Linked DNA regions of Limosilactobacillus reuteri. Each later gene encodes a partner of the first gene's protein in a complex. Links are inferred from orthologs where the notes say so. Each region holds a gene or a part of one and is shown in the gene's direction. Other genes may lie near its edges.

Region 1 (11,332 bases):
CGTGTGACGGTACCATTTGGTGATTGGATCCTAAATAATGTAATGGGGCAGATTGTAGATAAGTATGGGATAACATGGCTGATAAGTGCTAATAAACAAGGCTAATTGAAAAAACTCAAAAAGCATAGTCCGCTTCTAATCCTTGGATTATTCTTCCTTGGGATCTGTATGCGGATGCCGATTACAGCAATACCGTCTGTCATTAAAGATATTGCACAAACTTTTAATGTAGAAACTACTAGCTTAGGAATTTTAACCACTATTCCCCTCCTTTGTTTTGGATTATTATCATCAGTAGTTTCAGCACTCGCTCAAAAAATTGGTAATGAACTAACGATTGAATTAGCAATGATTTTAATGTTTATTGGTTCTTACCTACGAATTTTAAATTTCTCCTCGTTAATGATCGGAACAATATTAATCGGGGCTGCCATCACTTGTATTAACGTCTTATTACCTGCGATTATTTCTGACAAACTTCCTAATCAAATTGGAAGTGTGACCGGGATGTATAATGTCGCGATGACTTTATTTGCTGCAATTGGCGCTTACGCAATTACTCCAATCACCCATGCTACTAGTTGGCAAACCGCTGTTATCATTATTAGTATTGTTGCTTTAATTGCAGCAATTATCTGGGTACCAAACTTACGCTATAATCAACGTGCCACTAAAGAAAGCAGTTCTACTGAGCGTGGAACTAACATGTGGAAAAATGCAAATGCATGGTGGTTACTCTTATTCTTCGGGGGACAATGTTTCGTATTCTATAGTATCGTTGCCTGGTTACCTACAATTGCCATGGACGCTGGATTAAGCAGTGATAATGCAAGTTTAGTTGCTGGATTACTACAGCTATTATCAATGCCATTCGCCTTTGTAATCCCAGTGATTGCCACTAAGATGAAAAATCGGCAACCAATTATGCTATTTGCAGGAATCATTTCTTTAATTGGAACTGGAATGATGTTCTTCCCTGTAAATTCTCTTGTTTACTATATATTTGTTGCCCTATTTCTTGGTGCCGGTACAACTACTACTTTCGTTCTTGCAATGACCTTGTTCGGACTAAAGACTAAGAGTTCTGCCGATACCCGAAACCTTTCTGGAATGGTCCAATCAGTAGGATACTTAATTTCTGCATTAGGTCCTATCGTTGTTGGAAACCTTTATTCACAAACACATAATTGGTTTGCAAGTTTAATCGTGATTGCTATTGCAGCTATCTTCTTCACAGTCTGTGGTGTAATAGCAGAACGTAAACAATTTGTTTAATTGGCTACAGAAAATAAGGCTGTCATTACATTATTTGGTGCGACTGGTGACCTTGCAAAGCGTAAACTTTATACTGCTTTGTTCAAGTTATATCAAAAGGGTTACCTAGCTGACCATTTTGCATTACTAGGAACCTCCCGTCGTCCATTGACTGACGAAGAATTCCAACAAATCGTTCGTGAATCTATTAGCAATATTCCAGAAACTGAGGATGGCCAAGCAGAAGCATTCTCAAAACACTTTTTCTACAAGTCACATGATGTTACTAAACCAGAACATTACGAAATCCTTAAGCAACGCCTTGCCGAATTAGATGAACAATTTGGCGCTGAAGGCAACCGTCTCTTCTACATGTCAATGGCACCACAATTCTTCGGTACTATTGCATTGAACTTGAAGAAGCAAGGATTATTAACTGACAATGGCTTTAACCGTCTTGTTATTGAAAAGCCATTTGGTCGTGACTTTGAATCTGCTAAGAAGCTTAACGATGAATTATCACAAACATTTAGTGAAAATCAAATTTTCCGGATTGACCACTACCTTGGTAAGGAAATGGTTCAAAACATTCAAGCATTACGTTTTGGTAACACCATGATTGAATCACTCTGGAATAATCGTTACATTGATAACATCCAAGTAACTTTAAGTGAAAAGCTTGGTGTTGAAGAACGTGCCGGTTACTATGACCAATCTGGTGCATTACGTGATATGGTGCAAAACCACATCATGCAAATCGTTGCTCAATTAGCAATGGAACAACCAGTTGCATTTACTGATGCTGATGTTCGAGTTGAAAAGATTAAGGCTCTTCGTAGTCTTCGCCTCTACACGCCATCAGAAGCAGCTGCTAACTTTGTCCGTGGACAATATGATGCTGGAGAAGGAACTAACGCTTACCGTCATGAAGATGGTGTTGATCCAGAATCTGGTACTGAAACCTTTGTTGCTGCTAAGTTAATGTTTGATAACTATCGTTGGTCTGGTGTACCATTCTACGTTCGGACTGGTAAGAAGTTAGCAGACAAGTTTACTCGTATTGATGTTGTCTTCAAGAAGCCATTAATCGATATCTTTGCTAACCCACGTTCTGAAAGTGACCAATCCCTTAACTCAAACGTATTAACTATTTTTGTTGAACCTAACTCAGGTTTTGCAATCCAATTAAATGCTAAGCGCGCAGGTCAAGGCTTCACAACAGAACCTGTTGATTTACGCTTCTTGCAAAGTGATTCTGATAAGAAGGAATCTCCAGAACCATATGAACGTCTTTTCCATGATGCACTTGAAGGTGACCACACAAACTTTGCCTCATGGGCTGAAATTGCTTATGCATGGAAGTTCGTCGATGTTATCCGTAAGCTTTGGGATATTGAAAAGCCTCAATTCCCTAACTACACTCCTGGTTCCATGGGTCCAGCAGCTTCTGACGAACTCTTGGCTCGTGATGGACGTAAGTGGGTTTATCGTTTAAATCATTAGATGTCTGATCAAAAAGCACAAATTGGTGTTGTTGGTTTAGCTGTTATGGGTAAGAACCTTGCACTAAACATCGAAAGTCGTGGCTTCACGGTTGGTGTATACAACCGTCACCGTAACCGTACTGACGATATGATGCGTGACCACAGCGATAAGAAGTTAGTACCTAGCTACACTGTTAAGGAATTCGTAGACTCACTAGAAAAGCCTCGTCGGATTCTTATGATGGTTAAGGCCGGTAAGCCAACTGATGCTCTTATCGACGAATTATTGCCATTACTTGACAAGGGTGATGTTTTAATCGATGGTGGTAACACTAACTTCCACGATACTATGGCTCGTAACGCTAAGTTAGACAAGTCTGGTATCAACTTCATCGGAATGGGTGTTTCCGGTGGTGAATTAGGTGCCCTTCACGGTCCTTCACTTATGCCAGGTGGTCAAAAAGAAGCTTATGACTTAGTTGCTCCAATCCTTACTAAGATTGCTGCTAAGGCTGAAGAAGATGGCAAGCCATGTGTTGCTTACATTGGACCAAATGGTGCTGGTCACTATGTTAAGATGGTTCACAACGGTATCGAATACGGTGATGAAGAATTAATCGACGAAAGTTACAACATCATGCGTAACGTATTAAAGATGCCTGTTGATGACATTGCTAAGACCTTTGCTGAATGGAACAAGGGTGAATTAAGCAGTTACCTTGTTGATATTACTGCTGATATCCTTACTCGTAAGGATGACCTTGGTGACGACAAGAACAAGCCTATTGTTGACATGATCCTTGACCGTGGTGCTAACAAGGGTACTGGTAAGTGGAGTTCAATGACTGCCCTTGATGGTGGTGCTCCTCAATCAGTTATTACAGAAGCTGTTTACGCTCGTTACATTTCAATGATGAAGGACGAACGTGTACAAGCAAGCAAGGAATTGCCTGTTGAAACTGAAGCTATTTCAATCGACGACAAGAAGGAAATGATTGAAAAGGTACGTCAAGCTCTTTACTTCGGTAAGCTTATGAGTTACGCACAAGGTTTCGAACAAATGCGGATCGACTCCGAACGTTACGACTGGAACCTTAAGTATGGTGAATTGGCTCAAATTTGGCGTGCAGGATGCATTATTCGTGCACAATTCTTACAAAACATTACTGATGCCTTCACTAAGAACCCAGACTTGAAGAACTTGCTTCTTGATGATTACTTCAAGGATATTGCTAAGAAGTACCAAAAGGCAACTCGTGACGTTGTTACTCTTGCTGTTAAGGCTGGTATTCCTGTTCCTTCACTTAGTGCTGCTATCAGTTACTACGACTCATACCGTTCAGAAGTACTTCCTGCTAACTTGCTTCAAGCTCAACGTGATTACTTCGGTGCTCACACTTACGAACGTACTGACCGTCCTGGTAACTTCCACTACAGCTGGTACGAAGAACAATAATTAATGTCTTTAGACCTGGTTGAGTGCGCGAGCAGAGCGAGTGCACGAAACAGAAAACCACCTGCTATGCGGGTGGGCGATAAAAATTATATAAAAAAGGCCTCTTTTGCCTTAAGATGTAGGTGTTCAAGCCAAAGTCAATAAGGGAAAAGAGGTTATATAAATATGGCTAATAAATTAAATAGGAGTAGTATTGGACTTCAACTTGTCTAGCAGCCTTATCCAGTTAATTTCAGCCTTATAGCTACTTCTTGTTCATCGATGCAGTACTTTGCCTTAGACTTCCTTCAGATTCCACCTCACGGTGGACACTCTTGTCCTCAGCTCATGGTTCCGACTACTACGGCCCATAGCGGACTTTCACCACCTAGCTAATACCCATGCCGGGCGCACTAGTAAAAGCCGATGATTACAAATGAACAAAGAGCGCACGATATTGCTCTTACCTTACTACAATCACGAGCAAAAGATCTAAAGCCAATCGAAGCGTATCATGAATATGTTAATTCATTATTACCAATCTTAAAGGAGATTGATAAGGACTTTCCCAACGGTATTAAAGAGCACCTTTAATTGTACGCATTAGTTCACTGGATCCCATTTTTTATTTATTTTTTTGCAGGGTCTGTCCTTGTCACCCATAATCACCTTTGGGAAAAATTTCCTAACTTCAGCCAGCATATTACAATTGCAACCTTTTTTATCTATTTAACTGCTATCGACTGGCTCTGCCTAACCCCTTCAATGTTTAATTTTAGTTCTGCTAATAAACTTTTATTTTACTTTCACGGCGTACCATTTAATATCATCCCCCTCCAAGGACTCAGCCAAGAATTTTTCTTAAACATTGTGATGACTTTGCCACTAGGAGTTTATCTTTATTTAATTAATCACCAAATGCCCTTCAGTCGTGCTATTCTCTATGGCTTTTTCTTCAGCTTATTTATCGAGTATAACCAATTTGTTTGCGACCTTCTTTTCCATATTGGAAGGCTTGCCGATGTGGATGATTTGATTAGCAATACCATCGGAACTACAATTGGTTTTGCAGTAATGATCATACTTGATCAAACAATTTTTCATCAAGCTATTAAACAATTTATGCTAGTGGGTGGAAAATCTGATAAACTGAATAACTGAATGGCAGAAAAACAAGAATTTACGCGTAAACTTAAAAGTCGTCATATTCAATTAATGGCGCTTGGTGGAACGATTGGGACGGGATTATTTCTCGGATCGGGGAAGGCAATTCATGCTGCTGGTCCAGCAATCCTTTTAGCATATTTAATTACTGGGATTATTTGTTTTGGAATTATGCGGGCCCTCGGAGAGTTGCTTCTTTCCGATTTACATTATCATTCGTTTATGGATGCAATTCGTGATTATCTTGGTAATCGCGTGAGTTTCGTAATGGGTTGGGCCTATTGGGTGTGTTGGCTAGCATTGGCAATGGCCGAAGTTACCGCCATTGGCTTATATTTTCAACTATGGTTTCCTCAAGTTCCCCAATGGTTACCTGGATTAATAACTCTCCTAATTTTATTGGGATTAAATCTAATGACTGTTAGTACGTTTGGTGAACTCGAATTTTGGTTTGCCCTTATTAAAATTTTGGCAATTGTTATTTTAATTGCCGTTGGTGTCATTTTAGTTTTACTTCATTTTCATTCGGCAAGCGGCTATCTCGCTACTCCTGCTAATTTAGTTAATGATGGGGGCTTTTTTGCTACCGGGACAAAGGGCTTCATGCTTTCTTTTCAAATGGTTGTATTTGCCTTTGTTGGAATTGAAATGGTAGGGGTGACAGCGGCTGAGGCAGAGAATCCTAAAGTTGTTATTCCTAAGGCAATTAATGGTATTCCTGTTCGAATTATGCTCTTTTATATCGGTGCTTTGGCTGTCATTATGTGCATTTATCCGTGGAGTAAACTTTCACCAAGCAATAGTCCGTTTGTCCTTGTTTTTCGCGACATCGGTCTTCCGGGGGCTGCTAGTATCGTTAATTTTGTAGTAATTACTGCTGCGGCTTCTGCTTGTAATAGTTCTCTATATACAACTGGTCGGATGCTAGCTGAGTTAACCTCTACTGCTCATCGGCCTGTTATCCGTAAGATTAGTCGCTTATCTAAGCGGTCGGTGCCTGCAACAGCGGTTATTATTTCTGCAGTCGTTATTGGAATTGCCGCTATCTTAAACTTAGTAATGCCAGAAGGAGTTTTTACTTTTGTTTCCAGTATTGCTACCACGAGTTTTCTCTTTGTATGGGCTGCTATCATCTTGGCACATTTAAAATATATTCGTCAGCATCCGCAATCAAGGACTTTTAAGATGCCAGGCGCACCTTTTACTGACTATGTTATTTTAGTTTTTCTTTTTATTGTGCTAATTGTTTTATGTATGGAGAAACAAACTTTAATTGCGCTTATACTAACTTTAGCTTGGTTTGCAATTCTTGCCGTTGCTTCGTTAACACAAAAGAAAGCATAAATGGCAGAAGCAGAATTTGATCGAGCTCTTGACCATCTCCGTGAAAACAAGGTTCGTCTTACTCCCCAACGGAAAACTATCTTAAATTACTTAATCAATCATCATACTCATCCAAGTGTCGAAATGATTTATGATGACCTTAAAGACACAGTTGACAATATCAGTATGGCAACTGTTTACAATACTCTAAAACTCTTCGTTGATTATAATCTCGTAATTGAGCTAAAAAATGGAGACGGCAGTACCCACTTTGATTATTTCGGCCACCCGCATTATCATGTCGTCTGCGATAATTGTGGTAAGATTTCTGATGTTTTTGATGAACATTTTACTGCAATCACGAAAGAATTAACGGTTATGACTCATGAAAAGACTGGCTATCTAGTTACAGGAAATAACATCGAAGTCCATGGCATTTGTCCCGAGTGTCAACGTAAATTACATTTGAATCGTTAGATGGATCAAAGTATCGTACGCAATGGAAAAAGTTATAGTCGCTTTTGGTTTATTTTTACTTTACTAGTTGGTACCTTTACGATGTCGATTAGTCAATCATCGTTGTCAACTGCCTATCCAACCTTAATGAACGCTTTTGGGATTTCAGCATCAACCGTTCAATGGCTGACGACTGGTTTTATGCTCGTAATGTGTGTCAGCATGCCAATTAGCCCGTGGATGCTCAATAATATGAGTTTTAAGACAATGTTCATTGGAGCACTGGGACTATTTGATATTGGATCCTTGATGATTGTTTTAACCCCCGCGTCTTGGGGAATTAATGGCTTCTGGTTTATGATGATTGGACGAGCCATGGAAGCATTTGCTGTCGGAGTTTTATTCCCATCATACCAAACTGTTTTGCTTGAGATTACGCCTAAAGAAGAGCGGGGATCAACAATGGGAATTGCTGGTTTGGTAATGGGATCCGCCCTTGCCTGTGGACCGATTGTTTCAGGAATTGTTCTAAAGTTTTTTAGCTGGAAGAGCCTTTTTATCCTCTTTATGCTTGTTATTTCGGCAATTATTTTAATGGCTGCTAGCGGACTGATCCAAGATGTAATGGAACGACATGAAACGAACCTTGATTGGCTATCAGTAATCTTACTAATTGGGTTAATTGGGACTATGTACGTTGTTGACCAAACTGGAAAAAAGAATCCTGCATGGGGAATAAATGCAGGGATCTTTATCATTAGTCTTATTGCGGTTACCTGGTTCTGCATTCGGCAGCTTCACCTCAAGCACCCGCTATTGGAATTACGGGTATTGAAGACTTTTAATTATGATTTAGCAATTCTTTTAACGTCGATTTCATATATTGCCTTAATTGTAACGACAATTATTTTCCCCCTTTATTATCAGGGATTATTAAAAGTTAGTCCATTTGTTTCTGGAATGGCCCTAGTGCCTGGCGCTGCTTTTCTTAGTATCCTGAATCCTTTGTCAGGAAAGTTAGCTGATAAAATTGGGTTTAAACCGACAATGCTGGTGGGAATGTTTATGATTATCATTGGTTGGGTTGCTGGATTAATCGTCCTCAATCATCTCAGCTTATTGGGAATGATCCTTTGCGCAATGGTGATTGAAGGTGGAAATGCCTTTGTAATGATGCCGGCCGTCACACTGGGAGCAAATGCCTTACCTGATGAATTAGTGCCTCACGGAACAGCTGTAATTACAACAGTCCGGCAAGTTCTCGGATCCGCGGGTGTTACTATTTCAACACTGATCTTAACGGTTGCTACTACAAATGCACTTCAACGGGGAAGTTCGGCGCAAGTCGCTTCCCTTCACGGCTATCATTTAGTATTTATTGGCATGATCGTCACTGAATTGATTGGTCTCGTACTAGCATTTATGCTAAAAAATACTAATAAGGAAAAAAGTACAAAATAAATGACACTTAAACGACCACAATGGGCAAATGCGACACCAGAAATGCAAGACTATTATGATCACTACTGGGGATTTCCAGTTCATGATGACCAGCAGTTATTTGCAATGCTATCTTTAGAATTATTTCAGGCTGGTTTAACTTGGCAGACAATCTGGCGGCGACGGGAAGCATTTAATCAGGCATTCGATAACTTTAATATTGAAAAAGTGGCATCATTTACCGATGAAGATATTAATCGATTATGCGAGGATGAAACTATTATTCGTAATCGTCTTAAAATATTAGCGGTAATTAATAATGCACAAGTGATTTTAAAATTACGGAAAACGGGAAAGACGTTTGATAATTATGTGTGGCGCTTTGTTGATGATCAGCCTCAAGACTTGGAGTTAACTACCGATATTGAATTAGCTCCTAAAACGCCTGCTTCGGAAGAAATAGCCAAACAAATGCGGAAGGATGGATTTAAATTTGTTGGTCCGACAATTATTTACTCTTTCATGACAGCGGTGGGGATGGTCAATGCCCGTTTAAAGTAAATGGCAGAACGACATTTATTTACATCCGAATCAGTATCAGAAGGACATCCAGATAAGATTGCTGACCAAATCAGTGACGCGATCTTAGATGAATTGCTTAAGAAGGATCCTGATTCACGGGTTGCAGTTGAAACCTCAGTTACTACTGGACTAGTATTAGTCTTTGGTGAAGTTTCTACTAAGGCCTACGTTAATATCCAACAGATTGTGCGGGACACAATTCGTAAGATTGGTTATACAGATGGTAAGTACGGTTTCGATGCTGATAATTGTGCTGTTATCACTGCAATCGATGAACAATCACCGGACATTGCGCAAGGGGTTGATGACTCCTTAGAAACGCGTGAAGGTGAAGCTGATCCGCTTGATAAGATTGGTGCCGGTGACCAAGGATTGATGTTTGGTTACGCTACTGACGAAACACCTGAATATATGCCATTAACATTGGTTTTAAGCCATAAGTTAATGCGTAAGATTGCTCAACTACGTAAGGATGGCGTTATCTCTTACCTTCGTCCGGATGCAAAGGCCGAAGTAACTGTAGAATACGATGAGAATGACAAGCCGTTACGTGTTGACACCGTTGTTTTAAGTACTCAGCATGATCCAGAGGTTTCGCTTGATCAAATCAAGAAAGATATTAAAGAACAAGTCATTGAAGCGGTTATTCCAGCTAAGTACCTTGATGATCAAACTAAGTACTTCATTAATCCAACAGGTCGCTTTGTAATCGGTGGACCGCAAGGGGATGCCGGCTTAACAGGACGGAAGATTATTGTTGATACTTATGGTGGGGCTGCCCATCACGGTGGTGGAGCCTTTTCTGGAAAGGATGCTACTAAGGTTGACCGTTCTGCTAGTTATGCTGCTCGTTACATTGCTAAAAACATTGTTGCAGCGGGCTATGCTAAGAAGGCCGAAATTCAAGTTGCTTATGCCATTGGTGTAGCAGAACCAGTATCGATCATGATTAATACTTATGGTACCGGTACCCGTTCAGAAGAAGAATTAATTGCCGCTGTTCGAAAAGTGTTTGATTTACGTCCAGCTGGAATTATTGAAATGCTCGACTTGAAGCGGCCAATTTACAAGCAAACTGCTGCTTATGGTCACTTTGGTCGAACTGATGTGGACTTACCATGGGAACACCTTGATAAAGTTGATGAATTAAAAGAAATTTTAGGCTAAATGGCTTACGATCATAAGACGATTGAAAAAAAGTGGCAAAAGTTTTGGAAAAAGAATGGAACTTTTAAAGCAGACCTTAATAAGGATCAAAAGAAGTACTATGCACTAGACATGTTCCCATATCCATCTGGTCAAGGACTCCACGTTGGTCACCCAGAAGGCTATACCGCTACGGATGTAATGTCACGGATGAAGCGAATGCAAGGATTTAATGTCTTACATCCAATGGGGTGGGATGCATTCGGTTTACCAGCTGAACAATATGCATTAAAGACTGGCCATAACCCTAAGGACTTTACGAACAAAAATATTGATCATTTCCGTGACCAAATCCAATCACTTGGATTCTCATATGACTGGGATCGTGAAGTAAATACAACTGATCCTAAGTTCTACAAGTGGACTCAATGGATTTTTGAACAGCTCTACAAGAAGGGGCTTGCTTACGAAAGTGAAATTATGGTTAACTGGGCCCCTGATTTTATGGGTGGAACAGTTGTTGCCAACGAAGAGGTTGAAGATGGCAAGACTAAACGTGGTGGCTACCCCGTTTACCGTAAGCCAATGCGTCAATGGGTTTTAAAGATTACTGCTTATGCGGACCGTTTGATTGATGACCTTGACCTTGTTGACTGGCCAGAAAGCGTTAAAGAAATGCAACGTAACTGGATCGGTCGTTCAGAAGGTGCTTCAGTATTTTTCCCAGTTGTGGGGGATGAAGATACTAAGATTGAAGTATTTACGACGCGGGCAGATACGCTCTTTGGTGCTTCTTATGTTGTTCTTGCTCCCGAGCAAGAATTAGTTGACCAATTGACAACACCAGAACACAAGGCGGAAGTTGAAAAGTACAAGGAAGAAGCGTCACGGCGGTCTGATCTTGAGCGGACTGACTTAAACAAGGACAAGACTGGTGTATTTACTGGTTCTTACGTTATTAATCCAGTTAACGGTGAAAAACTACCAATTTGGATTAGTGATTACGTGCTTGCTTCATATGGAACTGGAGCAGTAATGGCTGTTCCTT
Region 2 (16,782 bases), 250 kb from region 1 along the record:
GTGTACGGACTTTTAGCGATCGGGTTATCTTTTGCCCTTCGTTGTTTTTACCGAAAATAAATGGATATTGTTTGGACATGGGATGTTATTCGCCGCATTATTGAAGTCCTATGGTTGATTAACATTGCTTTTGCAGTATGGACTGTTTTTCGTAGTCGTCGGGATATTGCATCAACTTGGGCATGGCTATTAGTCTTAACTATTTTGCCAGTAGTTGGATTTATCCTATATCTTTTTGTGGGACGACAATTATCCCATGATGAGATATTTAGTATTCAAGATGAGCAAAAACAATTACGGACTAAATATCTTGAAAAACAACGAAAATTAAGTGAAGAACATGAATTAATGCCAAAAGGAAGCCGGTTGTCGCGTGATCGTCAGTTGGTTAATCTTTTTTTGAGTTTGAATGATTCAGTAGTAACCTTTAATAATAAAGTTCACGTATTTATTGATGGGAAAAAGAAGTTTGATAAGTTAATTGACGATATAAATCATGCAACTGATCATGTATATATTGAATACTATTCCTTTTATGCTGATAATCTAGGGAAGCGGGTGTTGGCAGCCTTAGAAGATGCGGCTGCACGAGGAGTAAAAGTCCGTGTTCTCTATGATTTAAGTGGGTCTCATGGAACTACTTTCAAATTTTTTAAGCATTTAGAAGAATTAGGTGGAGAAGCGCAAGCGTTTATTGCTGCTGCCAAAGCTTATTTTCAAACGCCACGGTTAAATTATCATCTTCACCGTAAACTAGCTATTATCGATGGCAAGATTGGTTACATTGGTGGATTCAATATCGGTGATCAATACCTTGGCGAAGATCCTAAGTTTGGTTATTGGCGTGATACCCACCTCCGTGTCGTCGGACAAGCAACGATGATGATGACAGTGCGGTTTGCAATGGACTGGAATACAACCTGTCGAAAAACTCATAAAAAGAAAATTGACCTTGAAAAAGAATTTAAGAATTTTGAACTGGTTGCACCAGATAGCGATCCAGATGAGGTCCCAATGCAAATCGTATCTTCTGGGCCGGATAATGAAAATTATTCGATTAGACGGGGATATGAATCAATTATTAGTTCGGCACGAAAATATGTTTATATTCAATCGCCATACCTTATTCCAGAAGATTCAGTGCTGGAAGCATTAGTAATTGCCGCAAGAAGTGGAATTGACGTCCGAATTATGATCCCATGCATGCCTGATCATCCATTTGTTTATCGGGCAACGGAATATTATGCTAAATACTTAGTGAACAACGGGGTAAAAGTTTACAAGTACGATAATGGCTTTATTCATTCAAAGACGATGGTTAGTGGGAGCAACATTGCTTCTGTTGGTTCGGCAAATATGGATTACCGTAGTTTTAGACTTAATTTTGAAGTCAATGCATTTGCGTATAATGAAAAACTAACAGCGCAGTTAAAGCAAGACTTTGAAAATGACATGAAAAAGAGTACGTTACTTACTCCTGAGTATTTTGCTAATCAGTCAAAGTGGCGGAAATTCAAGCAATACTTTTCTCGCTTGCTTTCACCAATACTATAAATAATGGTGGATTATAGAATGAAGTTAGCCACCTAATTGGTGGTAAATGCAAAAACGCCATTCGGCGTGACATCAGGTATCATATTAAGTGAATCAAACCTATATGAAAGGATGTCCGTCAAATGACGCACACCACATTTTATAGATATATACTAAATATATCATAGAACAAAAGAAAAAGCACTAACGTGCTTTAAGAGAGCGATTCATCCCCTACTTATAGAAGTGGGGGTATTCTCGCAAATTTATGGATAAAAAGGACTGTGACATAAGTTAAGTTACTTTCATAAAAAGCAAATACGCAGTACAACAATGGCCTCCAACGTCCGACAAAGCCGAACATTGGAGGCCTACTGTTGCTTGCGGGGGCTCCCAGAGGCTAGCTTCGCGTCGAAAAACGAAGTCACAAGTGACTTCTGTCTCGCTCCCATGAATAAAAAGCAACTATTATGGGGGCTTTTGTTTGCAGTTGGCCTTTTCATGGCGGCAAGTTATACCATTGATAATCGTGGCTTTCATTCTGGAATATACGGTATCATTGGCTGTGCTTTGATCTTAATCGCGTATGCGGGAATGAATTGGGAAAAACTGCAATCAAAAGATCAACATACGAGAAAAATTTTAGTGCTTTTGAGCAGTATTTTAGGGATTATCATTGTCCTTGATATTGCTGAAATGATTTTAGGATAAATGTGGCGCTATTTGAAACGTGTTTTAATCGGGAAACCGTTAAAAACCCTTGATGAAGGGCAAACACACTTAACTAAATTTAAAGCATTAGCCATGCTTTCTTCTGACGCAATATCGTCAGTAGCATATGGACCAGAGCAAATTACAACTGTTCTGGTAACTTTATCCGCAGCAGCAATCTGGTATTCAATCCCGATTGCGGCAGTTGTGTTGGTCCTTTTGTTAGCTATCACGTTATCATACCAACAAATCATTCATGCCTATCCTAGTGGTGGTGGTGCTTATGTCGTTGCCACACGGAATTGGGGGAGTAATGGGGGATTATTTGCTGGAGGATCATTACTAGTTGACTATATGTTAACGGTGGCTGTTTCAACGACATCTGGAGTTGAAGCGATTACTTCGGCAGTTCCTGCTTTATATAAATTTTCAATTCCAATCGGGATCGTTATTGTCCTTTTAATCATGTTTATGAATTTACGGGGAATGAGTGAAAGTGCAAACTTCCTCACAATTCCGGTATATTTCTTTGTTATTATGATGATTGTGATGGTAGTGTGGGGTGGCTATAATATTGCCACTGGTCATATTCATTACCGGGCAATTGTTGATTATGGAACACCGGTATCGGGAATGTCATTTGTTTTGCTTATTCGGGCATTCTCAGCTGGTTCGTCATCCTTAACTGGGGTGGAAGCCGTAAGTAATGCTGTTCCTAACTTTAATAAGCCTAAAGAAAAGAATGCATCAACTACCCTGGCAATTATGAGTGCTATTTTAGCGTTCTTCTTTATTGCCATTATCTTCTTTAGTTTTTATCTGGGGGTAGTTCCTAATTCACGGACAACAATCCTCTCCCAAATGGCCGCACAAATCTTTGGTGGGCATGGGCTAGGCTTTTACCTCTTGCAACTTTCAACTGCAATGATTTTAGCGGTCGCTGCTAATACTGGTTTCTCAGCCTTTCCAATTCTTGCCTTTAATATGGCCAAAGATAAATATATGCCGCACGCGTTCATGGATCGTGGGGATCGGTTAGGTTACTCTAACGGGATTATTTCCTTGGCGATTGGAGCAATTATTTTGATCTTGATCTTCCATGGTCAGACTAATATGTTAATTCCGCTTTATGCAGTAGGGGTATTTGTTCCATTTACTTTATCGCAATCTGGGATGATTATTCACTGGTTTAGAGAACGGGAAGGTTTCTGGTTAGGGAAAGCCTTTATTAACCTAGTAGGAGCCTTGATTTCATTTGTTCTTGTCATTTGTTTGTTCTGGCAACACTTTGCAAATGTTTGGCCATACTTAATTATCATGCCGCTGCTTTTATGGATGTTCCATTCGATTCACCGGCACTATGTAAAAGTAGCCGCTCAGTTGCGGGTTACTGAAAAGACGAAAGTTCAATTACATGATTACGATGGTGCAACGGTGATTGTTTTAGTTGGTAATGTAACCCGGGTAACTCGTGGTGCAATTAATTACGCTCGGTCGATTGGTGATTATGTTATTGCCATGCATGTTTCGTTTGATGAAAATCCAGGCAAAGAGCATAAAACAGCAAATGAATTTAAAGCTGAATATCCAGATGTCCGTTTTGTTGATATTCACTCTTCGTACCGTTCAATCGCAAAACCAACGTTACGTTTTGTTGATGTGATTGCAAAACGAGCAGAAGCAAGAAATTATTCGACGACTGTTCTTGTTCCGCAATTTATTCCTAAACATCCATGGCAATTGGCCTTACATAATCAGACCAGTGTTCGTTTACGGGCGTTATTGAATTCCCGAGAGAATATTATTGTTGCTAGTTATAACTATCATCTTCAAGAATAGATGGAAAAAATGAAATTCCAGAAGATAACGCTATTTTCTGGTGTAATGCTTGCCTTAAATTCCTTAATTGGTTCTGGGTGGTTGTTTGGTGCCGGAACTGCTGCAAAGGTTGCCGGACCAGCTGCTATTTTGTCATGGATCTTAGGAGCAATAATCATTATTAGCATTGCCCTTACTTATGTTGAATTAGGGGCAATGTTTCCAGAAAGCGGGGGAATGAGTCGTTATGCTCAGTATAGCCACGGTCCGTTTTTAGGCTTTATTGCTGCATGGGCAAATTGGATTTCATTAATCACTTTAGTCCCAATGGAAGCAGTGGCCTCGGTTCAATATATGAGCTCGTGGCCGTGGGCATGGGCAAATTGGACTCACCACTTTATGAAAAACGGTAATATTACGACTCCTGGATTATTAGTTGTATTTGGCTTTATGCTGGTTTTTACTTTGATCAATTTCTGGTCGGTAAAATTGATGACTCGCTTTACTAACTTAATATCAATTTTTAAGATTTTATTACCGACACTAACAATTGTGATGCTTATTGCGGCGGGTTTTCATCCTAGTAATTTTGGTCATAGCGTAACTACTTTTATACCATATGGTAGCCGGTCAATCTTTGAAGCAGCTGCTATTTCTGGAATTATTATGTCTTATGATGCCTTTCAAACGGTAATCAACATGGGAGGAGAAATGATTAATCCTCATAAAAATATCGTGCGAGGCGTATTGATTTCAATGATTATTACCGCTGTGATCTATGTCATGTTACAAGTTGCCTTTATTGGAGCGATTGATCCGAATTTATTAGCGCAAAAAGGATGGCATGGGATTAACTATACGTCTCCATTTGCTGATATTGCGATCCTGCTGGGGATGAATTGGCTTGCAATTTTGCTATATATGGATGCTTTTGTTTCACCATTTGGGACAGGGGTTGCGTTCGTGGCGACTGCCTCACGAGCATTGGCAGCAATGACTCATACTGGACATTTGCCTCAATGGTTGGGACGGCTAGAACGGCGCTACATGATTCCGCGGCTTGCAATGGTTGTGGATCTAATTTTAGCGGTGGTAATGGTTAGTCTCTTCAGAAATTGGAGTTTGTTAGCCACTGTAATTACCGGTTCAACCTTAATTGCTTATCTTACCGGGCCAGTTACTGTAATGTCGCTTCGCAAAATGGATGCTAATTTAAAGCGGCCGTTTCATCCGCATTTTATGTCCTGGTTGGCGCCATTTGCATTTGTCTTGACGAGCCTTTCAATTTATTGGACAATGTGGCCGACGACTGTTCAGGTAATTGGGGTTATCTTATTAGGCTTACCAATTTATCTTTATTATGAAGTTAAGTATCGTCACGCATCAGGGCTACGTGACTTACGCAATAGTTATTGGATGTTGGTTTATCTTGTTTTTATCTCAATAGTTTCTTACATTGGGAGTGAAGGATTTGGCGGCAAGGACTGGTTGAAGTACCCATGGGATTTTGTTGTTATTATCATCTGCTCGCTAGGATTTTACCGGTGGGCTGTGGCTAGCCGGATGAAAAAAGTCGATCCTGCGGCAGAAAAGGTTAATGCCAAGGTAAAGATGCCAGGAAAAGATCAATAGATGAAAAAATTGAAAGAGAATCTATCGACTAGTCGGTTTTCATTTGCCCACCCAGAAGAATTAGCTATGAAGTTAGGAATAACAAGTGGGGCTGTTTCACCCTTTAACTTGTTTAATGATAAACAACATCAGGTTACCTTTATTATTGATGCTGATATCTTTAAGAACGAGGAGTTAATAGGGTGTCACCCAAACATTAATACGGCCACAGTGATTTTGAGAACAAAAGATTTGCTTCAAATAATAAAGTTGAATGGTAATTCAGTTAAGGCGGTTCAACTATAAATGACGAAAAATGCGACCGGTATCTATGAATATTTAGATGACGAAAAAATAAACTATCAAATTATTATGCATCCCCCAGTCTATACAGCGGAACAAGCAGACAAGTATGTTCAAGAATATCAATTTAAGAATATCAATTTGCCCGTACGAAAAACCTTTTTCTAAATGGCAAAAGAAATTAAGTTTTCTGAAGACGCACGGAGCGCAATGCTCAGTGGTGTTGATAAATTAGCAGATACTGTTAAGACAACAATGGGTCCAAAGGGACGGAATGTTGTTTTGGAACAAAGCTATGGTACACCTACTATTACTAATGATGGTGTTACAATCGCTAAGAGCATTGAATTAGAAGACCACTTTGAAAATATGGGTGCAAAGCTTGTTTCCGAAGTTGCTTCAAAGACTAACGATATCGCTGGTGACGGTACTACTACTGCTACTGTTTTAACGCAAGCAATTGTAAATGCCGGAATGAAGAACGTTACATCAGGTGCAAACCCGGTTGGTATTCGTCGTGGTATTGACAAGGCTACTGAGACTGCTGTTGAAGCATTAAAGAAGATGTCTCATGATGTAAAGACTAAGGATGATATCGAACAAATCGCTTCTATTTCAGCTGCTAATCCCGAAGTTGGTAAGTTAATTGCTGATGCGATGGAAAAGGTTGGTAATGATGGTGTTATTACCATTGAAGACTCTCGTGGGGTTGATACCAGCGTTGACGTTGTTGAAGGAATGAGCTTTGATCGTGGTTACATGTCACAATACATGGTAACTGATAACGACAAGATGGAAGCAGACCTTGACAATCCATACATTTTGATCACTGATAAGAAGATCAGTAACATTCAAGATATTTTGCCATTGCTTCAATCAGTTGTTCAAGAAGGCCGTGCTCTCTTGATTATTGCTGATGACATTACTGGTGAAGCATTGCCAACACTTGTTTTGAACAAGATCCGTGGTACCTTTAATGTTGTTTCTGTTAAGGCTCCAGGCTTCGGTGACCGTCGTAAGGCCCAACTTCAAGATATTGCCGTATTAACAGGTGGTACTGTTATTTCTGATGACCTTGGTATGAGTCTTAAGGACGCTACTGTTGATCAATTAGGTCAAGCAAACAAGGTTACAGTTACTAAGGATGCTACCACAATTGTTGACGGTGCCGGTTCAAAGGAAGCTATCCAAGAACGGGTAGACCAAATTAAGCAAGAAATTGCTAAGTCTACTTCTGACTTTGACAAGGAAAAGCTCCAAGAACGTCTTGCAAAGCTTTCTGGTGGTGTTGCAGTTGTTAAGGTTGGTGCCGCAACTGAAACCGAACTAAAGGAAAAGAAGTACCGGATTGAAGATGCCTTAAATGCTACTCGTGCTGCCGTTCAAGAAGGATTTGTTCCTGGTGGTGGTACTGCTTTGATCAACGTTATTCCTGCTCTTGACAAGATTAACGCTGAAGGTGACGAATTAACTGGTATTAATATCGTTAAGGCTGCTCTTGAAGCTCCAGTTCGTCAAATCGCAGAAAACGCCGGTGTTGAAGGTTCAGTTATTGTTAATGAATTAAAGAACGAAAAAGAAGGTATTGGTTACAACGCTGCAGATGGCAAGTTTGAAGATATGATCAAGGCTGGTATTGTTGATCCAACAATGGTTACCCGGTCTGCTCTTCAAAACGCTGCTTCCGTATCAGCATTGCTTCTTACTACTGAAGCAGTTGTTGCTGATAAGCCAGATCCAAATGCAAATAACCAAGCTCCTGCTGCTCCACAAGGCGGCATGGGCGGTATGATGTAAGTGTTAAAACCATTAGGAGATCGCGTTGTTCTAAAAGCTGAAACTGAAGAAGAAAAGACAGTTGGTGGAATTGTCCTTGCTTCCAATGTAAAGGAAAAGCCAACTACTGGAAAGGTTATTGCCGTTGGAGAAGGTCGTACTTTAGAAAACGGACAAAAGCTTGCTCCAGCTGTTAAGGAAGGCGACCGCGTATTATTTGACAAGTACGCAGGTAACGAAGTTGAATATGATGGTGAAAAGTACTTAGTTGTTCACGCTAAGGACTTAGTAGCAATCGTTGAATAGATGGCTAATAAAAAGATTCCACGCGCGACTGCGAAACGGTTGCCAATATATTTCCGTTATTTAAATGTATTGAAAGACGCAAATAAGCAACGGGTATCATCAACTGAACTTTCGGAGGCTGTGCAAGTTGATTCGGCAACGATTCGTCGTGACTTTTCATATTTTGGTGAATTAGGTAAGCGGGGATACGGTTATGACGTTGAAAGTCTATTAAAGTTTTTTAAAGGAATCTTACACCAAGACTCATTAGTTAGTGTTGCCTTAGTTGGGGTTGGTAGTTTGGGAAGTGCCTTGTTAAACTTTAATTTCCACCAAGATACCAATTTACGGATCAGTGCGGCATTTGATACTAAGCCAGAATATGCCAATACAGTCAAAAGCGGTATTCCAATTTACACATCCGAGGATATGGTAAAGCAGTTAAAAGAGCAACAGATTGATGTTGTTATTCTAACCGTTCCAGGAATCAAGGCCCAACATGTTGCGGACCAATTAGTTGAAGCTGGTGTGAAGGGAATTCTTAACTTTACTCCTGTTCGTTTATCTGTGCCAAAAAATGTTCAAGTTCAAAACATTGACTTAACAAACGAACTTCAAACGTTGATCTACTTTATTAAAAATTACACTGAAGACTCAGTTGAATAAATGTTACTTTTACAGACAAATGACGTTGTGTGTCGATTTGGCGCGGACGTTTTATTTCACAATATGAACATGCAAATCCAAGAGCATGGCCGTACTGCGCTTGTTGGGCGTAATGGTGCTGGTAAAACGACCTTGTTAAAAATGATCGCTGGAATCACCGAACCAGATGAAGGAACAATTACGAAGGTTAAAGATTTGACAATTGGTTACTTGGCCCAGGATCAAGGACTCGATAGTCAAAATAGCATTTGGACTGAACTAGATACTGTCTTTGCTCCTCTCCACAAAATGGAAACGCAAATCCACGATCTTGAACAACAGCTCGCTGACCTTGATAGTTCCGATAGCAATTATCAACAAATTCTTTCAACATACGATAATTTACAAACTGCCTTTAAGAAACAGGGTGGTTTCGAATACGAATCACGTATGCGGGGAATTCTACATGGATTTGGTTTTGGCGAAGATAGTTATGATACGCCAATTAATTCCCTTTCAGGAGGGCAAAAAACTAAACTCGCCTTAGCAAAGATCCTTCTGCAAGCACCGGGGCTTTTGATTCTAGATGAACCGACTAACCACCTCGACATGAACGTTCTTTCATGGTTAGAAGATTATCTTAAAAGTTATCAAGGTGCATTGCTTATCGTCTCTCACGACCGTTACTTCTTAGATCGTGTTGTCAACGATGTTTATGATCTCGATAATAAAACACTCACCCACTATACTGGTAACTACACGCAATTTGTTAAACACAAGCAAGAACGATTAGAAGCAGAGTGGAAACACTATGACCAACAACAAAAAAAGATTGCTAAGTTAGAAGACTTTGTTAACCGAAATATTGTTCGTGCCTCAACAACTAAACGTGCTCAGGCGCGGCGAAAGCAATTAGAAAAAATGGAGCGGCTTGAGCGTCCAGAAACTGATGATAAATCAATCCATTTTCAATTCCATTCTGAAAAAGATAGCGGAAATGAAGTTCTTGATGTGGAGCAGGCAAAAGTTGGCTACGATGAACAGATCCTTGCTGGGCCGCTTTCATTTAATGTCCGCAAGCCGCAGCGTGTTGGGATTATCGGACCAAATGGAATCGGAAAATCAACTTTACTTAAATCTATTCTCCATAAAATTCCGTTAATTAGTGGAACAATCAAACTCGGTGCTAACCTCGATATCGGTTACTATGACCAGGAACAGCAACAATTACATCCAAATAAAACAGTTTTAGAAGAAGTATGGGATGACCATCCAGAAGTACCTGAAAAAGATATTCGCTCATTATTAGGTAGTTTCTTATTCGTTGGTGATGATGTTTATAAAGTTGTTCATGACCTATCTGGTGGTGAAAAAGCACGATTGGAGTTAACTAAGCTCTCATTTAAACCGATTAATTTTCTTATCCTTGATGAACCGACTAACCACTTAGATATCGATAGTCGAGAAGTGCTTGAAAACGCAATTAACGAATTTAGCGGAACCGTTCTCTTTATTTCTCACGACCGTTACTTTATTAATCAGGTTGCAACCGATATCTTAGCAATGGAACACGACGGAATTAAACATTACGAAGGCAATTATGATGACTACCTAATTGCTAAGGAAAAAGAAAGTTCATCTGAAGCTGCTTCACATAATTCCACCACCATTACTAAAGCACCAGCTGGTAAACAATCTTATCAGCAAAGCAAAGAACAGCAGCGCGCTCGCCGAAAAATTCAGCGACAAGTCGATGAGCTAGAACAACAGATGGCGGAATTAGAAGAAAAACAAACCGCAATCCAAGAACAAATGAGTCAACCAGAGATCGCTACGGATATTGGAAAATTAACCGATCTTCAAAAAGAACTTGATGAATTATCAGCTAAATCTGAAGAATTTGAACTTGCATGGACAGAAGCAGCAGAAAAACTGGAAGAATTTGATCAAGAAAACTAAATGGCTTTGAAATATACGGTTTTAGGTGCAGGGGCAATGGGACTACGATTTGGGGTATTGCTTCAAGAATTAGCAGGTGCGAAGGTTGATTTTGTTGATAACTGGGCTTCCCAAGTTGAAACTATTAAACAACAGGGTGGGGTTTACGTTTCTCGAGACCATGAGAATCGACATCTTGTACCAATTAATATTTACTCACCAGAAGAATATGATGGTGATCCAGATGTGTTTATCGTTTTTGCCAAACAGATGACGCTTAGTGATTTGTTACAACGCAGTGCTCATTTCTTCCGTCCTGACCATCAATATGTCTTTTCCGGGATGAATGGCATGGGACATATTGAAAAAATTAACCAATATTTTCCTAAAGAACATGTCGTGGCCGGAACTTGTTTAATTGGCACGGTCCTTAATAAGGCGGGGGATGTGGATTTTATTGGTAAACCTGGTGCTGGTTCGATCAACTTAGCTCCCCAAGTCGGCGAACCAGATGAGCGGGTAAAACAAATTGTTGAGGACTTTACCACGGCGAATATTAATCCCCACCTTAATGATAATTTTTATGGTACCCTCCTAACAAAAGTAGTTTTTAATTCTGTTATTAACACGATCTGCACGCTTTTTGAGATTCAAATGGGGCAATTTATCGATTACGATGGTGCAGAAAAGCTTGGCAAACAGTTAATTAATGAAGCATTCGATGTTGCCGAACGGGCTGGTATTCAGCTCTTAAGCACTCGTGAGGAGGAGTGGCAAACGATTAAATATGTTAGTGAAGTTACCAGCCCGCTTCATTATCCATCAATGTACCAAGATATGAGTAAAAATCGACCAACAGAAGTAGATTACATTAATGGATATATTTATGATTTAGGTAAGAAGTATAACTATGAGGCATCTACTCACGACTTCTTGCGTAATTTAGTTCACCTTGCAGAAAATACTCGTAAATTCCGACAAAACTAAATGAATTTTGCACAATCAAAATTATTAGACACTTTACCGAAACAATTTTTTGCCAATTTAGTTGCCAAGGTTAATAAAAAAATAAGTGAAGGGGTCGATGTTATTAATCTTGGTCAAGGGAATCCCGATAAGCCAACGCCAGATTATATTGTTAAGAGCACGCAAAAATGGGTAGCGGATCCGCAAACTCATAAGTATTCACTATTTCGGGGATTGCCAGCATTTAAAGAAGCAGCGGCAAACTTTTATTCTGAAAAATATGGAGCTGACTTTGACCCAGAAAAAGAAGTTGCAATTTTGGGTGGTTCCAAGATTGGGCTTGTAGAATTGCCATGGGCATTGATGAATCCCGGCGACACTTTTCTGCTTCCTGATCCTGGCTATCCAGATTACTTATCAGGAGCAGCATTAGGAGAAGTTAATTTTGAAACAGTACCATTATTAGCAGAAAATAATTTCTTGCCAGACTTAGAGGCAATTCCTGAAGAGGTGGCGCAACGTGCTAAATTCTTCTATCTTAACTATCCTAATAATCCAACGGGTGCTGTAGCTACTCCCGAGTTTTATCGAAAATTAGTTGCGTGGGCCAAAAAGTACCATGTGGGCATTATTAGTGACTTTGCCTATGGCGCAATTGGCTTTGACGGTCAAGCTCCAGTTAGCTTTATGGAAACACCAGGCGCTAAAGATGTGGGAATTGAATTTTATACCTTTTCTAAGACATTCAACATGGCAGGGTGGCGAATCGCATTTGCGGTTGGTAATGCAGATATTATTGAAGCCTTAAACTTAATTCAAGATCACCTATTCGTTAGTCTTTTTCCTGCCTTACAGGAAGCTGCTATTGATGCTTTAACGCTGCCACAACGTGATGATGCAATTGCCGAAATTGTAGGTTGTTATGAAGAAAGACGGAATGCTTTTATTAATGCGGCCGAAAAAATTGGCTGGCATGCATTTATTCCCCAGGGTACTTTCTATGCTTGGATGCCGGTTCCAAAGGATTATACCAGTGAAAGCTTTGCAGATTTGTTATTGGACAAAGCTGGCGTGGCAGTAGCACCAGGCAATGGCTTTGGCAAGCACGGTGAAGGTTATGTGCGGATTGGCCTTTTGATTGAGCCAGCACGACTGACGGAGGCCGTTGAGCGGATTGCTAAATTGAATTTATTTAGTTAAATGAAACGCAAAATTGCATTAGCTCAACTTGATATTCAATTAGGAAATCCTGCCGAAAATTATCAAAAAGCTAAACAAGCAATTGAAGAAGCTGCTAGTCACCATGCAGATATCGTTGTCTTGCCGGAGATGTGGAATACTGGCTATGCCTTAGATCAATTAGCAGACTTGGCAGATGAAAACGGTCAAAAGACACAAAAATTTCTTAGTGAGTTAGCGTTAGAAAATCAAATTAACATTGTCGGTGGTTCAGTAGCGGTGAGATGTGGACAATCTTTTTTCAATACAACCTATGTTTATGATCAAAAGGGAAATCTAATTAGCAGTTACGAGAAGGTGCATTTATTTGGACTAATGAATGAAGACCGATATCTAAAAGCCGGGCAAAAAGAAAATCACTTTGAATTAGCTGGGGTTCCGAGTGCAAGTTTTATTTGTTATGATTTGCGATTCCCCGAATGGATTAGAACAGTCGCTCGTTATGGAACTGATATCTTATATTTTTCGGCAGAATGGCCAAGCAAACGGATTAAACAATGGAAAATAATGCTTCAGTCACGGGCAATTGAAAATCAAGCCTTTGTAGTCGCGGTCAATCGTGTTGGGACGGATTTAGAGAATAGCTTTAATGGTCATTCGTTAGTAATAGATCCGCTTGGGCAGATTATCCATGATGCAGGAGAAGTTGAACAAGTAAGTTATGCAGAAATTGACTTAGCGCAGTTAGCACAGGTTCGGGGGCCGATTCCGGTGTTTAAGGATCGCCGACCAAGTCTTTATCATTGAATGACTCATAAAATACAAAAAGTAGTTGTTAAGATTGGTACGAGTAGCCTTGTTCTTCCTAATGGAAAAATTAATTTACGAACAATCGACCAACTTTCATTTGTCCTTGCGACATTAAACAATCAAGGATACCAACTTATTCTTGTTTCCTCGGGAGCAATTGGCGTTGGTCTTGCAAGTTTGGGATTAACAGATCGTCCCGCCGAAATAGCACAACAGCAAGCCTTAGCATCTATCGGTCAGGCTGCTTTAATGCGAATCTATTCGCAACGATTTTTAGACTATCAAACGCACGTCGCCCAACTTCTCCTTACCCGTGATGTGCTCACTTATCCCGTCAGTCGCCAGCATACGCTTAATACAATTAATGCTTTACTTCAGCAAAATGTGATTCCAATCGTTAACGAAAATGACCCCGTGTCAGTTGATGAGCTTGATCATTACACTACTTTCAGTGACAATGATGAACTCTCTTCCCAGGTAGCTATTGCCATTGACGCTGACGAGTTAATCATTCTTTCGGATATCGATGCCCTTTATGACAAAGATCCGCATAAATTTCCTGACGCACAAATCATTAAAGAAGTTCCATTCCTAACGACGGAAATAGAGAACGTCGCAAGCGGTAGCAGCACTAGGTTTGGAACAGGAGGAATGGTAACTAAATTACGGGCAGCTGCCACAATGATGCAAGCAGGTAAACAAATGATTTTATGCAATGGTCGTGACCCTAAAATTCTTTTTGATATTTTTGATGGTCATACTATTGGTACTCATTTTGGAAAATAGATGAACCAAGATTTAATTACAATTGGAAAAAGAGCCCAAATCGCTGCAAACAAACTAGCTTTAATGAACACTGCCACCAAAAATAAGGCATTGCTTCAATTGGCAGATGATTTAATCAAAAATAAAAACCAAATTATCGCTGCCAACCAACAAGACTTGGTCGCCGCTACCCAGATGCCAACTAAATTTACAGATCGTTTAATGGTCAATTCCCAACGTATCGCAGACATGGCTAATGGTCTCCGAACAATCGCCGACTTGAACGATCCCACTTCCCAAATCGATAAGGGATGGATTACCAAAGATGGGTTGCAAATCCTTCAACGGCGCGTACCATTAGGGGTAATTGGCATTATCTTTGAAGCACGACCAAACGTAGCTGTAGACGCGACCGGCCTCACATTCAAGAGTGGCAATGCAGTTATTCTACGGGGCGGAAAAGAAGCTATCCAGACTAATACTGCCTTAGTAAAAATTCTTCGTGAATCATTACAAAGTCAACATTTACCGGTCGATGCGGTTCAGCTTATTACCGACACTAGTCATGCGATTGCTGATGAAATGATGAATCTCACTGACTACATTGATGTCTTGATTCCACGAGGCGGCCAGGCCCTTATTCAGCGGGTTGTAACAACAGCTACGGTTCCAGTTATCGAAACTGGTGCGGGTAATTGCCACATTTATATTGATAAGGATGCTGACCTAACAATGGCGACCAATATTACTGTAAATGCAAAAGTACAACGGCCTTCTGTATGCAATGCCGCTGAAAAATTACTTATCCACCGCGATATTGCCGCTGAATTTCTTCCTGTTATTGCCAAAGCTTTAATGGAACATGGCGTCCAATTACGCGGTGATGAAATGGCGTGCCAATTAGTATCAACTATCCGTCCCGTTACTGAGGAAGATTGGGAGACAGAATATAATGATTTAATTATGGCCGTAAAAATTGTTGATTCCCTTGATGATGCAATTAACCATATTAATCACCATAGTACTCACCATTCAGAATCAATTATTACAAACAACATTACCCGGGGACGCTACTTCCAACAAGCCATTAATTCTGCCTGTGTTTATGTTAATGCCTCTACGCGGTTTACTGATGGGGGAGAATTTGGCTTTGGCGCTGAAATTGGTATCAGTACCCAAAAACTCCACGCCCGGGGACCAATGGGATTACAACAATTAACAACAATCAAATATGAAATTACCGGTAATGGGCAAGTTCGGAAATAAATGAAAATTACAATTATTGGTGTCGGAAATATGGGAAGCGCAATTATGAAGGGATTAAGTCGTACGCAAAATTTTACCCTCAGTGCGATGAACCCTGTTAATTCACGTGTTACAAGCCTTGCTAAGAAGCTCGGGTTTAAACTCGTTAATACAAACAGTGAAGTAGTTAACCTTACACCCGATATCGTAATTTTGACTACCCCGGCCCCTATTACAACCGTAGTCGCTAAAGAATTAGCCGTCCTTAACGATCACACTATTTTTATCTCTGCCGCTGCTGGAATTACTCACGAAGACTTAGCCAAAGTGCTTCCGAATAAAGAAATTGTTAATATTATTCCCAACACACCAGTTGAAGTTAATGCCGGCACAATTGGTCTTGCCTTGCCAACCGGAATTTCTGCTGAAGCAATTTCAAAAGTAATGACTGTTTTAGATAGTCTTGGTGATGTCATCAAAGTTCCAGAACGACAACTAGATATAATTGGTGTTATCGGCGGCTGTGGCCCTGCATTTGTTGATGTGATGATGGACGCAATGAGCGATGCCGCCGTCAAGCATGGCCTCGATCGTCAAACTGCATATGAAGTTATTGCTAGTATGGTAAAAGGTACGGGGACACTAGCCTATGATAGCAAGCTTGCTCCAGCATTATTACGTGATCAAGTAACATCACCAGCAGGTACAACAATCAAAGGCGTGGAAGCATTGGAGAAAAATGGTTTCCGTTACGCCATGATGGATGCCGTTGACAAAGCAAATGGTGAATCATAAATGACAGAACGCACATTAACCTTAGCGTTTGAATCAAGCTGTGATGAAACAAGTGTTGCCGTAATTGAAAATGGAACTAAAATCCTTTCCAATATTGTTGCAACGCAAATCGATAGCCATCAACGTTTTGGTGGAGTAGTACCAGAAGTAGCTAGTCGACATCATATTGAACAAATTACCAAGTGTACAAATGAAGCTTTAGAGCAAGCGGCTGTAGGCTATGATGACCTAGATGCTGTTGCAGTAACATACGGTCCAGGATTAGTCGGGTCATTATTAATTGGTGTGACAGCAGCAAAGGCCATCGCATGGGCTCATAACCTTCCGTTAATTCCGGTTAACCACATGGCAGGTCATATCTATGCTGCACGCTATGTTGGGGAATTCAAATATCCACAAATG

Evidence for each region.
Region 2: the proteins of metK (region 1) and groL are in contact, whole or in part, in a cryo-EM structure (PDB 8P4O), measured with the Escherichia coli proteins. The link is inferred for Limosilactobacillus reuteri from one-to-one orthologs.

What each region holds. Positions count from the first base shown.
Region 1 is NZ_CP059275.1:789,227-800,558, forward strand. What follows is about bases 8,212-11,211. They hold metK (methionine adenosyltransferase), read left to right. Parts: upstream 8,212-9,117; coding sequence 9,118-10,305; downstream 10,306-11,211. Other genes in these bases: HHK02_RS04645 (MFS transporter), read left to right, coding at 8,212-8,577; HHK02_RS04650 (DNA-3-methyladenine glycosylase I), read left to right, coding at 8,578-9,117; leuS (leucine--tRNA ligase), read left to right, coding at 10,306-11,211. Outside these bases: HHK02_RS04605 (VOC family protein), read left to right, coding at 1-105; HHK02_RS04610 (CynX/NimT family MFS transporter), read left to right, coding at 106-1,275; zwf (glucose-6-phosphate dehydrogenase), read left to right, coding at 1,276-2,757; gndA (NADP-dependent phosphogluconate dehydrogenase), read left to right, coding at 2,758-4,194; HHK02_RS04625 (hypothetical protein), read left to right, coding at 4,600-4,767; HHK02_RS04630 (VanZ family protein), read left to right, coding at 4,768-5,334; HHK02_RS04635 (amino acid permease), read left to right, coding at 5,335-6,681; HHK02_RS04640 (Fur family transcriptional regulator), read left to right, coding at 6,682-7,137; more of HHK02_RS04645, read left to right, coding at 7,138-8,211; more of leuS, read left to right, coding at 11,212-11,332. UniProt on the Escherichia coli protein: Catalyzes the formation of S-adenosylmethionine (AdoMet) from methionine and ATP.
Region 2 is NZ_CP059275.1:1,040,459-1,057,240, forward strand. What follows is about bases 5,460-8,458. They hold groL (chaperonin GroEL), read left to right. Parts: upstream 5,460-6,144; coding sequence 6,145-7,773; downstream 7,774-8,458. Other genes in these bases: HHK02_RS06120 (APC family permease), read left to right, coding at 5,460-5,694; HHK02_RS06125 (YbaK/EbsC family protein), read left to right, coding at 5,695-5,979; HHK02_RS06130 (YbaK/EbsC family protein), read left to right, coding at 5,980-6,144; groES (co-chaperone GroES), read left to right, coding at 7,774-8,058; HHK02_RS06145 (redox-sensing transcriptional repressor Rex), read left to right, coding at 8,059-8,458. In the rest of the region: HHK02_RS06100 (MFS transporter), read left to right, coding at 1-60; cls (cardiolipin synthase), read left to right, coding at 61-1,554; HHK02_RS06110 (hypothetical protein), read left to right, coding at 1,984-2,244; HHK02_RS06115 (APC family permease), read left to right, coding at 2,245-4,083; more of HHK02_RS06120, read left to right, coding at 4,084-5,459; more of HHK02_RS06145, read left to right, coding at 8,459-8,703; HHK02_RS06150 (ABC-F family ATP-binding cassette domain-containing protein), read left to right, coding at 8,704-10,641; HHK02_RS06155 (ketopantoate reductase family protein), read left to right, coding at 10,642-11,607; HHK02_RS06160 (pyridoxal phosphate-dependent aminotransferase), read left to right, coding at 11,608-12,786; HHK02_RS06165 (carbon-nitrogen family hydrolase), read left to right, coding at 12,787-13,572; proB (glutamate 5-kinase), read left to right, coding at 13,573-14,361; HHK02_RS06175 (glutamate-5-semialdehyde dehydrogenase), read left to right, coding at 14,362-15,606; proC (pyrroline-5-carboxylate reductase), read left to right, coding at 15,607-16,380; tRNA (adenosine(37)-N6)-threonylcarbamoyltransferase complex transferase subunit TsaD, read left to right, coding at 16,381-16,782.